Linked DNA regions of Rhodoligotrophos defluvii. The protein of the gene in region 2 interacts with the protein of the main gene of each other region in a pairwise test. Links are inferred from orthologs where the notes say so. Each region holds a gene or a part of one and is shown on either strand. Other genes may lie near its edges.

Region 1 (5,802 bases), on a different replicon or contig from region 2:
CGGAATTCCGGCGCCTGCTCGAGTTCCTCGCGGGTTGCGTTCACCACGAGCTTGGCTGTGTTGTCGCCCTGATCCATCATCTGGACCTTGTCCATCTGGATCGCGACGTCCTTCTGGCCGATGCCGAGGAAGCCGCCGACGCCAACCACGATGCCCTGAACCTGACCATCCGTGGTGATGATCACATCGTTCACGTCACCAATGTCCTCGTCATTGGACGAGTACACGGTCGTGCCGATCAGGTCGGTCCCGAGATAGGTCCCTTCCTGCTGCATGGTGATTTGCCCGTCGATCATATCACCCTCGCCCTGGTTGGTCTGGGCGGTTTGATCGGTCGTGCCGGGTGTCGCAGGTGTCTGCGCGGTCGTGCCGGTATCGGTGCCGGTGCTCGGCGTTTGAGCCGTTGTCCCGGTGTCAGTCCCGGTGCCCGTGCTGGGGGTCTGAGCCGTCGTGCCGGTGTCCGGGCTCGGCGTGGCCGTACCAGGCGTGGCATTCTGGTTCTGCTGCGCCTGATCCGTCGTGGCTGGCGGCGTCGGATTGCTCGTTTGCGCCTGAGCAACGACGACTGGGGCAAGCCCCAGACCCGCCGCAATTGCGATTACACTAACCGTTTTCCTCAGCATATCTGCCTCCTGACCTTGCAATGATACTGCCCGAAGCGAAGTCGAGCCGACTTCGGTCGAAGCATATCTTCCGGTCCCAGCAGACGTCGGCTCTAACGGCGTACCCCAAGCGCCCCCGACTGCCAGACCGAAGGAAACCCAGCTTCTATGTCGGACTAACGCGCAATGCCGGGTTCGGTTCCACAAGCGTCGCGGAAGATCACTGTTATTCAGGGAAGTAGATCCTGCCGCCTGCTTCAACGGCCGTGAAAAACCGGCCGTCGTTTCTCCATGAAAGCGATGCGGCCCTCGCGATAGTCTTCGCTGTCGAAGCAACGCGCGATCGCTGCGCGCGCGGGCTCGTCGAGCGCACCGGGCACCGCCAGGGCATCGATGCAGGCATTGGCCGCGGCTATGCTGAGCGGCGCATTGTCGGCGATCGCGGCGGTGAGGTCGTCCACCCGTGCCTGCAGCGCCGACCTCGGCACCAGCAGGTCGATGAGCCCCATGCCGAGCGCCTCCTCGGCGGTGAAGCGGCGCGCCGTGTGAATGATCAGCTTGGCGCGGGAAGGCCCGACCGCATGCAGCAGCAGGCCCAGGGCGTCAGGCGGATAGGCGAGCCCGAGGCGGGCTGCCGGTATGGCGAAGCTCGCTCCTTCGGCGGCCACGCGCATGTCGCAGGCCAGTGCGATCGCAACGCCCCCGCCGATGCAGAAGCCGTGAATCATGGCGATGACCGACTTGGGGCTGCCGGCGATCGCCCGGTAGGCCGCGCTGTTCTGCTGCTCATATAGGGCCGCGGCGGCCGCGTCGCTGCGCTCGCCTTCGAACTCGCCGATATCCGCCCCGGCGATGAAGGCCTGCTCGCCGGCCCCCGCCAGCACGATCGAACGGATTTGAGGATCCTCGTTGAAGGCCTGCATCAGCGGCGGGATGGCGCGCCACATCTCCACGCTCACCGCATTGCGCCGCTCGGGCCGGTTAAAGATCAGGTAACCAACACTGCCCATGCGGCGTGCCGCTATATGCTGTGTCGGCGATGGCAGTACGTCCCCATTTTCCAGAATCTTTTCGGTCACAGTCTCACCTCGCCCACATGGAACAGTCGGTCTGCGTGCCGCTAGCAGAGCCGCCTGCCGGCTGCAAGCCATCATGCTTCGGCTTGTACATGATCGGCGGAGCGGCTATCTCGTTCTGTGTCGGCCGCAAGGCACAAGGCTCCCGCGGGAGCGGAAGGAGAAGGCAATGGCGCGCATCACTGCATCGAGCGCGGTGCTCCAGCAGCTCGACCCGGTATGGACCCAAATCCGCGAGGAAGCCGAGCAAATCGCAGCCGCCGAGCCGGCCCTGGGCGGCTTTGTCTTTTCCACGGTGCTGTCCCACGACCGCTTCGAGGATGCGCTGTCGCAACGCCTTGCCCAGAAGCTCGGCCATACGGATGTCGGTGCCGATCTCATCGTGAAGGCCTTCGAGGATGCTCTGGAGGCCTATCCGGCGATCGGGGAAGCGGCGCGCGCCGACATCGTCGCCGTTTACGACCGCGACCCGGCCTGCAGCCGCTACGTCGAGCCTCTGCTGTATTTCAAGGGTTTCCATGCGGTTCAGACCTACCGCATGGCGCACGCGTTGTGGATCATGGGGCGCAAGGACTTCGCCCTCTATCTGCAAAGCCGCGCCTCGCAGATCTTTTCGGTGGACATCCATCCGGCTGCCCGAATCGGGCGCGGCATCATGATCGATCACGCCCACGCGGTGGTGATCGGCGAGACCGCCGTGGTTGAGGACGATGTCTCCATGCTCCATGACGTGACGCTCGGCGGAACCGGCAAGGACGTGGGCGATCGGCATCCGAAGGTGCGGCGTGGGGTGCTGATCGGCGCGGGCGCACGGATCCTGGGCAACATCGAAATCGGGCATTGCTCGCGGGTGGCCGCGGGCAGCGTGGTTCTGCACGATGTGCCGCCGAATCGCACGGTGGCCGGGGTGCCCGCGAAGGTGGTCGGCTATGCCGGGTGCGAAGAGCCAGCCCGGCGCATGGACCATGTGCTGCGCGACGAGTCTGGCCCCGACGGAACGGTCTGAGACCGCTGCGGATCGCGGTTGCTGTCCCGCTCCAGGTTGGCGCATCTCCCGCACCACCCGGCTTGCGCGTGGCCCCACAGGTCCGCGCTGACTTATGGATTCAACAAGGAGAAAACAGTGAAGGCAGATGAGATCCGAAAACTAGAGCAATATCTGCGGGAGAAGTTCCAGCGGCCGAACATCGAGGTGCGGCGGCGGCCGCAGAAGACCGACTCTGCCGAAGTCTATCTGGGTGAGGAATTCATCGGAGTCCTGTTCCGCGACGATGAGGATGGCGACCTGTCCTATAACTTCCAGATGGCGATCCTGGACATCGACCTGCCAGAATGATCACGATGCCGGCGCGCCGGTGTCGGTGCGCAGCCGTCTGAGCAGGTCGGCGATCGTCGCTTCGAGCGACTGCCATTGTGTGAGATGGCGCTGATGAAAGCGGTAGACGGCTGTCACCTTGTCCGTAAGGTCCAGCCGTCTTTCGCAAAGTGGGGAAATGGCGGAGCCGTCCTCCACGGCGCAATGGAACAGCACGGGCTCGCCCTGCGGCTCTGCCTGCCCCACGTAGAGGTGCATAGCCCTGTAGGGTGAGCCCGGCTTGAACCGGTACCGGGTGAGTCCTGCCTCGATGGCCTCTCCCGGTCCGTCGAAATAGACGGGATAGATCCGCGTCAGCCGCTCGGTCGCGCTGGCCAGCGGTGTGCGCCCGGCCAGCTCTATCGTGACGAGGTGCTCGAGGTCTGCGCCGTCGCGGCCGTCAGCCGGCACACCCGCCGCGAACGGCCACGGGATCTGCAAGGTCACCCGAGTCACGGAACCGAAAATCCGCCTGCTCACCTGCAGCACATAAGGACGGGGAATGGATAGGCGTGCGTCGTGCAGCGTCAGCACCTCGGTTCGGCCGAAATCCCGTGCCTCGTCGTTTCCGCCGAACAGCAGCTCCGGATGCGGCGCGAAATAGGCCGCCAGCAGGCCGCCCGTGAACAGGGCAAAGAGCCCCGCCATGATCAGCAGAGGCCAGGTGAGCGACTGGCGCGACGTTCGGCGCGCGGATCCGGGCGCGGAGACCGGCCGTGCCGCAGGGCCCGGGCGCCGCGCAGGTTTTCCGCCTGCTCTCTCACGGGTCTCGGCGCGAGGCCGATATGGTGGGCTCTGGCGCATTGGCCGCCATGCTCCTATGAGAGATCATCCGCGTCACCAAGAACCAGGAAAGGCAAGCAATGACGATCTTCCGTCTCGAAAATATCGGCCCGCATCTTCCTCCGACCGGAGAATACTGGGTTGCACCCAGCGCCGCCGTCATCGGTAACATTCTGCTCGACCGCAATGTCAGCGTCTGGTTCGGCGCGGTGCTGCGCGGCGACAACGATCCCATTCATATCGGCGAGAACTCGAACATTCAGGATAATGCTGTGCTCCATTCTGACGAAGGCTGTCCGCTCACGGTGGGCCGCAACGTGACGGTCGGCCACAAGGCCATCCTGCACGGCTGCATCATCGGCGACAACAGTCTGATCGGCATGAATGCGACCGTGCTCAACCGGGCGCAGATCGGCAGGAATTGCCTGATCGGCGCCGGCGCGCTCATCCCCGAAGGCAAGATCATTCCCGACAATTCGCTGGTCATGGGCATGCCGGGCAAGGTGGTGCGCGAGCTCACCGAGGAGGAGCAGCAGGGGCTGATCGAGTCGGCCGAGCACTACGTCGCCAATTGGAAGCGCTTCGCCAAGGGCCTCGCGGAGATCTAGGCCGGCGATTGCGTGAAGAAGTCGACGTCCTTCAGCGGGATCGAGGTGATGGAGGCGGCCAGCGGCCCGTCCGCTTCCGTCTTCGCCTTGAAGGCCGTCCATTCCGGATCGTTCCGGAACGCCTCCCAGCCCGCCTTCATCGCCGCCTCGTCCCGCCACGCGACAACGTACCAGAGCTCGCCGGGCACGGAAGCATGCTCCCAAAAATGGGTGACCTTGATGCCCAGCTTGTCGAACAGCCGCAGCGTGCCGTTGGCGAAGCGGTCGCGCAGCGCGGCCTCCTTCCCGGCCACTGGCATATAGCGTCTCAATTCGTAGATCACGATCCCAACTCCCTCGAACGACGATCAAAGCACAAGGTAGGATGCAGCCGGGCGCTTGCTGCGGAGCAGTTCGGCCACGATCTCCAGCCCCTGCTGGAGCTCGCCGCGCGACGGCGTCGCTCCGCCCAGGCTCAGCCGAACGGCTTGTGGCGCCGGACCATGGCCCACCATGAAGGCTTCCGCCGGCGTTACGGCGACGCCACGGGAATTCGCAGCAGCGACAAACCCCTCCGCGCGCCAGCTTTCCGGGAGGGTCACCCAGACATGCAGACCGGTGGGCAGGGCACTCACCTGATAGCCGCTCAGGAGGTCCGCGGCCATGGCCTGACGCTTCCGTAGCTCTTCACGTTGCTCGTCCACCAGGCGCTGCGCCGCACCGTTCTCGATGAGCCGACTGGCGATCTCGACCGAGAATAGCGACGCCATCCAGGTGGTCGAGGCAAGGCCAGGGATGAGGTCTTTGGCCCGGCCTCGCGGGGCCGCGATGAAGCCAATGCGAAGGCCGGCCGAGATGACCTTGGAGAGGCTGGTGAGGTAGAAGCCGTGCTCCGGCGCAAAACTGGCAATGGGGGGCAGTGGCCTGTCCATCAGGCCGCCGCACACGTCGTTTTCGATGATCGCCACATCGTAGCGGGCGGCGATCTCGGCGAGTGCCTTGCGCCGCTCGACTGGCATGACCGCGAGCGTGGGGCTGTGATGGGTGGGGATGCAGAACAGCGCGCGAATGGTGCCACCCTTGCAGGCCGCCTCGAACGCCTCCGGGATCACGCCGTGCTGATCGATGGCTACGCTTTTCGGCGTCAGGTGCCGATTGGCGACCAGGAAGCGGATGCCTGGGTCGGCCAGCTCTTCCAGCAGAATGGTGTCGCCGGGCTCGGTGATGGCGTTGAGGATGGCAGCAGCGGCCTGCTGCGCCCCGTTCACAATGACGATGTCGTCCGCATGGGCGGGATACCCGAGCGCCGATAGCCATTTGACCGCAGATAGGCGGTGCTCGGGGAAGCCGAGCCATGGACGGTGGTATGGCACCAAGGCTTCGATGCGATCGCCTTCGAC
Region 2 (5,902 bases):
CCCGCCGCAGCGACCAGGCCCTGGTCGGCAGCCTGCGCCTGGGCGTGATCCCATCCGTGGCGCCCTATCTGCTGCCCCGAATCTTGCCCCGGCTCCGGGAGGAATTTCCACAGCTGACCCTCACCCTGCATGAAACTCAGACCGCGGCGCTGCTGACCGAATTGCAGCAGGCGCGGATCGACCTGGCCCTGCTCGCGCTGCCCTCGGGCGCAGAGGGCATGGCCGAGATGCCGCTGTTCGACGACCCGTTCGTGCTGGCGCTGCCGGAGCGGCATCCGCTCTGCGCTTTCGAGATCATCGATCCCCTCGCTTTGCGCAGCGAACGCATCCTCCTGCTGGAGCAGGGCCATTGTCTGCGCGATCAGACGGTCGCCTTCTGCCAGCGCATGGATGTGCACGGGGTGGACGGGCTCGGCGCGACCAATCTCGCAACCCTTATGCAGATGGTGGCGAATGGCTACGGTGTGACCCTGCTGCCCCAGCTCGCCGTGACGAGAGAGGCTGGCGCCTGCAGCGGCATCGCCTTGCGGCCGTTCAGCGCGCCGGTTCCGCGCCGCGGCCTGGGGCTCGTGTGGCGAAGAAGCTCGCCACGCGCCGCGGATTTCACGGCCTTGGGCCAGCTCATCCTGGACACGGCCGGGGCGGCTGCAAGCGAACCGGAGCCTGCTTGATCAGGCCAGCGCCTGTTCCAAGTCGCGAATGAGGTCGTCCGCATCCTCGACACCCACCGACAGGCGCACCAGCCCATCCAGAATGCCGAGCTGCTTGCGGATCTCCGCCGGGATCGACGCATGGGTCATGATGGCGGGGTGCTCGATCAGGCTTTCGACGCCGCCCAGGCTTTCCGCCAAGGCGAAGAGCTGGGTGCGCTCGAGGAACCGCCGCGCATCGGCAAGGTCGCCCTTGAGCACGGCGGTGACCATGCCGCCATAGGCCCGCATCTGGCGCGTGGCGATGTCATGGCCGGGATGCTGCTTGAGCCCGGGGTAATAGACGTGGCTCACCTTCGGATGCTGGGCGAGATAATGGGCGATGATCATCGCGTTCTCGCAGTGGCGCTCCATGCGCAGTGGCAGGGTCTTGAGTGAGCGCAGGACCATGAAGGCATCGAACGGCGCCATCACCCCGCCCACCGCATTCTGCAGATAAGCGAGCCGCTGCCGCAGGTCGCCCTGCGGGCTATTGCCGGAGACCACCGCAATGCCGCCCACCACGTCGGAATGGCCGTTGAGGTACTTGGTTGCGGAGTGGACCACGATGTCGATGCCATGGTCGATCGGCCGCTGCAGATAAGGCGAGGCGAAGGTGTTGTCGGCAACCGAGATCACGCCGTGCTTGCGGGCAAGCTGAGCGATCGCCGAAAGATCGACGATGCGCAGCAGCGGGTTGGTGGGCGTCTCCACCCAGATCATGCGCGTCTTCGGCGTGATCGCGGCTGCCACCGCATCGATGTTGGAGACATCCACGAAACTGGTGGTGATGCCGGCGCTGCGCTTGCGCACGTTCTCGAGCAGCCGGTAACTGCCGCCATAGAGATCATCGCCCGCGATCACGTGGTCGCCGGCATCGAGCAGCTCCAGCACCGTGCTCGATGCCGCCAGGCCCGAGGCGAAGGCATAGCCGGCAGCGCCGTTCTCCAGGTCCGCGATGCAGTCTTCGAGCGCCTTGCGGGTGGGGTTGCCGGAGCGGGAATACTCATAGCCCTTGTGAACGCCGGGGCTCTGCTGGACGAAGGTGGAGCTGGCGAAGATCGGCGTCATGATCGCGCCGGTGGACGGGTCCGGCGCCTGGCCGGCATGGATCGCGCGTGTGGCAAAGCCCTGGCGATTGGAGGAAGTGGACACCGGTGCCTCTCGTATCTGTGTTCTCGCCAAGCCTCATAAGGCGCAAGCGATGACGCCGCAAGCGGCGAGCTGCCCTGTCCTCCGCAACACCTGGGCTGTCTTGTCTGGACCGGGCGTCGATCCAAACCATTGGAGCATAAGCCTAATCGTCATGTCGAGCCTTGAGCCGAGCACCGCGGGCCGCACGGCGCGACCATCCTCACTAGCCCTGGATCACCGAGTCAAGCCCGGTGATCACGTAAGGTCCTGGAGTTCAAGGCAAATCCGTCATGCCCCAGCTTGACTGGGGCATCCAGGGCCACAAGGGCACGCTTGCCGGCATCTCGGTTCTCAGCGGTTGGCGTGCAGGCGCAGGTGGTTCAGAATATCGATCTTGGTGATCAGGCCCTGAAACACGCCCTCGCGCATGACTGGCGCCACCATGCCCCGCTCCAGAATGTTGAGCACCTGTTCCAGACTGTCCGATGCCTCGACCTTGACGAGGCCTGTCGTCATCGCGTCCCTCACATGGCCGGTGAAGGCCCCGCGGTTGCGCCAGACGTGGCTCAGCAGGTCCTCTTCGTCCAGCAGCCCCACCAGCTGCCCTTCTTCCAGCACCGGCAGCTGCGAGATCTCGTGTAGCTTCATCTGCCGATAGGCCTGGGTCAGAGGTGTCTGCGGGCTCACGGTGACCGTCTGCTGCTCTGCATGTTTCCTTGCGATGAGATCGGTGAGATCGCCGGTCTGGGAAAGTTCGAGCAGTCCGTGATCCAACATCCAGAAGTCGTTGTACATCTTGGACAAATACTTATTGCCGCTGTCGCAGACCAGGGTGATCACCACCTTCGGTTCGGTCTGCTCTCGGCAATAGCGCAAGGCGGCGGCCAGGAGGGTGCCGGTGGACGAGCCGGCGAGAATGCCTTCCGCCCGCAGCAGGTCGCGCGCGGTGCGCAGCGACTCGGCGTCGCTAATGGAATAGGCCTTGGAAACCCGCGAAAGGTCGGCGATCGGCGGGATGAAATCCTCGCCGATGCCCTCGACCAGCCACGATCCGAGCTCGGTGCTCACCTCCCCCGTCTCGACATAATGGGCAAGGATTGAGCCCACCGGGTCGGCCAGCACGAAGGTGGTTGCCGGATTGTGCTTGGCGAAATAGCGGGAAAGGCCGGTCACCGTGCCGCCGGAGCCGACACCGCACACGATCGCATCGGGCACCACGCCGGCCTGCCGGCATTGGGCCAGGATCTCGGGCCCGGTGGTGGCCTCGTGCGCGGCGGGATTGGCCGGGTTCTCGAACTGGTTCACGTAGAACCACCCGTTTTCCGCCGCAAGCCGCGCTGCCATGTCCTGGTAGTATTCGGGGTGGCCCTTGCCCACGTCCGAGCGGGTATTGATGACTTCCGCGCCCATGGCGCGCAGATGGAAGATCTTCTCCTGGGCCATCTTGTCCGGCACCACCAGCACGAGGCGGTAGCCCTTCTGAGCCGCCACGAGGGCCAGCCCCAGCCCGGTATTGCCGGCGGTGGCCTCGATGAGGGTGCCGCCCGGCTTGAGCGCGCCGGAGCGCTCGGCGGCCTCGATCATGGAGCGGCCGATGCGGTCCTTGATGGATCCGCCCGGATTCTGGTTCTCGAGCTTCAGCAACAGCCGGCATTTACCCGTGTCGAGCCGAGTTACCTCATGCATCGGCGTATTGCCGATCTCGTCCAGCACCGACCGGTAAACCGCTGCGTCTCTGGTCATATCAAGCCTTTCATGCCGCGCCGCCGCGCAAGTGAACGTGCCTGGCGGCCAAGTCCTGATCGCTCTGCCATCGGACGCGGCTCACGTAAAGCTATTGCGCGCCCGTGGCCAGCCGCTCCAGGACGATCAGCGTCGTATCGGCACTTTCCCCCTCTTCCGCCGTGAAGCTTTGCCGCTCCACCTCGCGCCACTGGTTGCGTGGCAGGTCGGGGAAATGGACATCGCCGGGGGGAGAATCATGCACCCGGGTCAGATAGATACGATCGGCCAAAGGCAGCATGTCACGGAAGATGGCCGAGCCGCCGATCACCGCTATCTCGCTCACTCCCCGCTCCATCGCCTTGGCCGCGCCCAGCCGCAGCGCCGCCTCCGTCGAGCGCACCACATAGACCCCTTCCGGCGCGAAGGTCTCGGACTGGGTGATCACGATATTGTCGCGGCCAGGCAGCGGCCGGCCGATGGACTCGTAAGTCCTGCGCCCCATGATCACCGGCTTGCCGATGGTGATCTTGCGAAACCGCCTGAGGTCCGATGGCAGGTGCCACGGCAGGCCGCCCCGCGCTCCGATGACGCCGTTCTCGGCAACGGCGACCACGAAAGTGATCTTCATGAGGCTTGCCTCTCGCGCCGCGACATGTCACGCCCTGAACGTGCTGTTCCTTCTGAACGTCATTTAAGGGTCCGGGAGAGTTCTGTCCATGAAGTCGGCGCTGGTGTTCATCCACGGCCTTGGCGGTGCAGGCGAGATCTGGTTTCGCCAAGAGCAGCATTTCGCGCGCGAGCGCAACGTGCTGGCTTGGGACGCGCCGGGCTGCAAGGGCAAGCCACTGCTTCACCCCCTCACCTTCCCGGCGCTGGCCGAGGCCCTGCTCGCCGATCTCGATGCGGCGCAGATCAAACGGGCGGTGCTGGTGGGCCATTCCTTGGGCGGCATGCTGGCGCAGACCGTTGTCGCCCGGGCACCGGAGCGCGTGGCGGGGCTTGCCCTGGTGTCCACAAGCCCGGCCTTCGGCGATCCGAAAGGCGCGTTCCAGCAGCAGTTCATCCGCGAGCGCCTGGAGCCGCTCGACCGCGGCATCCCCATGGCGGATTTCGCAGGCCCCGCCACCGCAGCCATGGTCGGGGAAGATCCGGACCTCGACTGCGTGGCCTTGACGGAGAAGGCTCTGGCGGCCACACCGCCCGAGACATACCGCGCCTATATAAACCTGCTCACCACCTTCGATGCGCGCGCCACATTGGGCGCGATCGGCTGCCCCACCCTGGTCATCGTCGGCGAGCACGACAAGGCATCGCCGCCGGTGGTCTCGGAGAAGATGGCGCGGAGGATCCCGCAAGGGATTTATGTGATGGTGCCGGGCGCGGGCCACATGCTGCCCTTCGAGCGGCCGACCGTGTTCAACGCGGCCCTCGAAGGGTTCCTCGTCGATAATGGGTTGTGAGCCGGCCTACAGCGGGTTGGCGCTGAAGGTATCGCACTGACGGGGGTCGCCGGTGCTCAGGCCCTTGCGGAACCAGCGGACGCGTTGCTCGGACGTGCCATGGGTGAAGGACTCCGGCACCACATAGCCCTGGGATTCCTCCTGGAGCCGGTCGTCGCCGACCGCAGCAGCGGCGTTCAGCCCCTCCTCCACGTCGCCCTGGTCCAGCAGGTGCGTCTGCTGATTGGCCTGATTCGCCCATACCCCGGCGAAGCAGTCCGCCTGCAGCTCGACCCGGATCGAAAGCTGGTTCTGCTGTTCTTCGCTGAGCTGGCTGCGAAGGGAATCGACTTTCTGCGTTATGCCCAGGAGCGTCTGCACGTGATGGCCAACCTCATGGGCGATCACATAGGCCTGGGCGAAATCGCCCGGCGCGCCGAGCCTGTCCCGGAGTTCCTTGTAGAAGGACAAGTCGATATACACCTTCTGATCGCCCGGGCAGTAGAATGGCCCCATGGCCGTCTGGGCATAGCCGCAGGCCGACTGGATGCCGCCGCTGAACAGCACCAGGGTCGGATCCGTATACTGGACGCCCAGGGTCGGCAGGATGCGGCTCCAGGTGTCTTCCGTGCTGCCCAGCACCGCGGAGACGAAATCCTTCATCTGGTCGTTGGTCTCGCCCGCGGTCTGGGTGCCCTGCCCGGTCGTCTGCTGCGGGCCGGTGGCCACGCTGCCGTTGTTCATGCCGTCAAGCAGCACCCGGGGGTCGACGCCCAGGAAATAAGACAGGCCGAGCACCACCACCAGGCCCACGAGGCCGATGCCGCCTCGCCCGCCCACGGGAATACGCATTCCCCCGCCACTACCGTCGCCCAAGCCCCCACCGGCCCCGCGCTCGTCGTCGACGTTGGTGCT

What was found.
Region 1: the proteins of E4P09_RS24720 (region 2) and cysE interact in binary tests that used the Escherichia coli proteins (3 or more experiments, as listed by UniProt). The link is inferred for Rhodoligotrophos defluvii from one-to-one orthologs.

What each region holds. Positions count from the first base shown.
Region 1 is NZ_SZZM01000001.1:1,631,180-1,636,981, forward strand. Bases 879-3,765 are described here. They hold cysE (serine O-acetyltransferase), read left to right. Parts: upstream 879-1,847; coding sequence 1,848-2,684; downstream 2,685-3,765. Other genes in these bases: E4P09_RS07790 (enoyl-CoA hydratase), read right to left, coding at 879-1,681; E4P09_RS07800 (DUF3126 family protein), read left to right, coding at 2,802-3,014; E4P09_RS07805 (hypothetical protein), read right to left, coding at 3,015-3,680. Outside these bases: E4P09_RS07785 (PRC-barrel domain-containing protein), read right to left, coding at 1-623; more of E4P09_RS07790, read right to left, coding at 860-878; E4P09_RS07810 (gamma carbonic anhydrase family protein), read left to right, coding at 3,896-4,423; E4P09_RS07815 (NIPSNAP family protein), read right to left, coding at 4,420-4,746; MocR-like ectoine utilization transcription factor EhuR, read right to left, coding at 4,771-5,802.
Region 2 is NZ_SZZM01000008.1:219,911-225,812, reverse strand. The notes cover bases 1,371-4,357. They hold E4P09_RS24720 (pyridoxal-phosphate dependent enzyme), read right to left. Parts: upstream 3,567-4,357; coding sequence 2,175-3,566; downstream 1,371-2,174. Other genes in these bases: E4P09_RS24710 (alpha/beta fold hydrolase), read left to right, coding at 4,265-4,357; E4P09_RS24715 (dihydrofolate reductase), read right to left, coding at 3,658-4,176; E4P09_RS24725 (cystathionine gamma-synthase), read right to left, coding at 1,371-1,844. Outside these bases: E4P09_RS24730 (LysR substrate-binding domain-containing protein), read left to right, coding at 1-671; more of E4P09_RS24725, read right to left, coding at 672-1,370; more of E4P09_RS24710, read left to right, coding at 4,358-5,008; ypfJ (KPN_02809 family neutral zinc metallopeptidase), read right to left, coding at 5,015-5,902.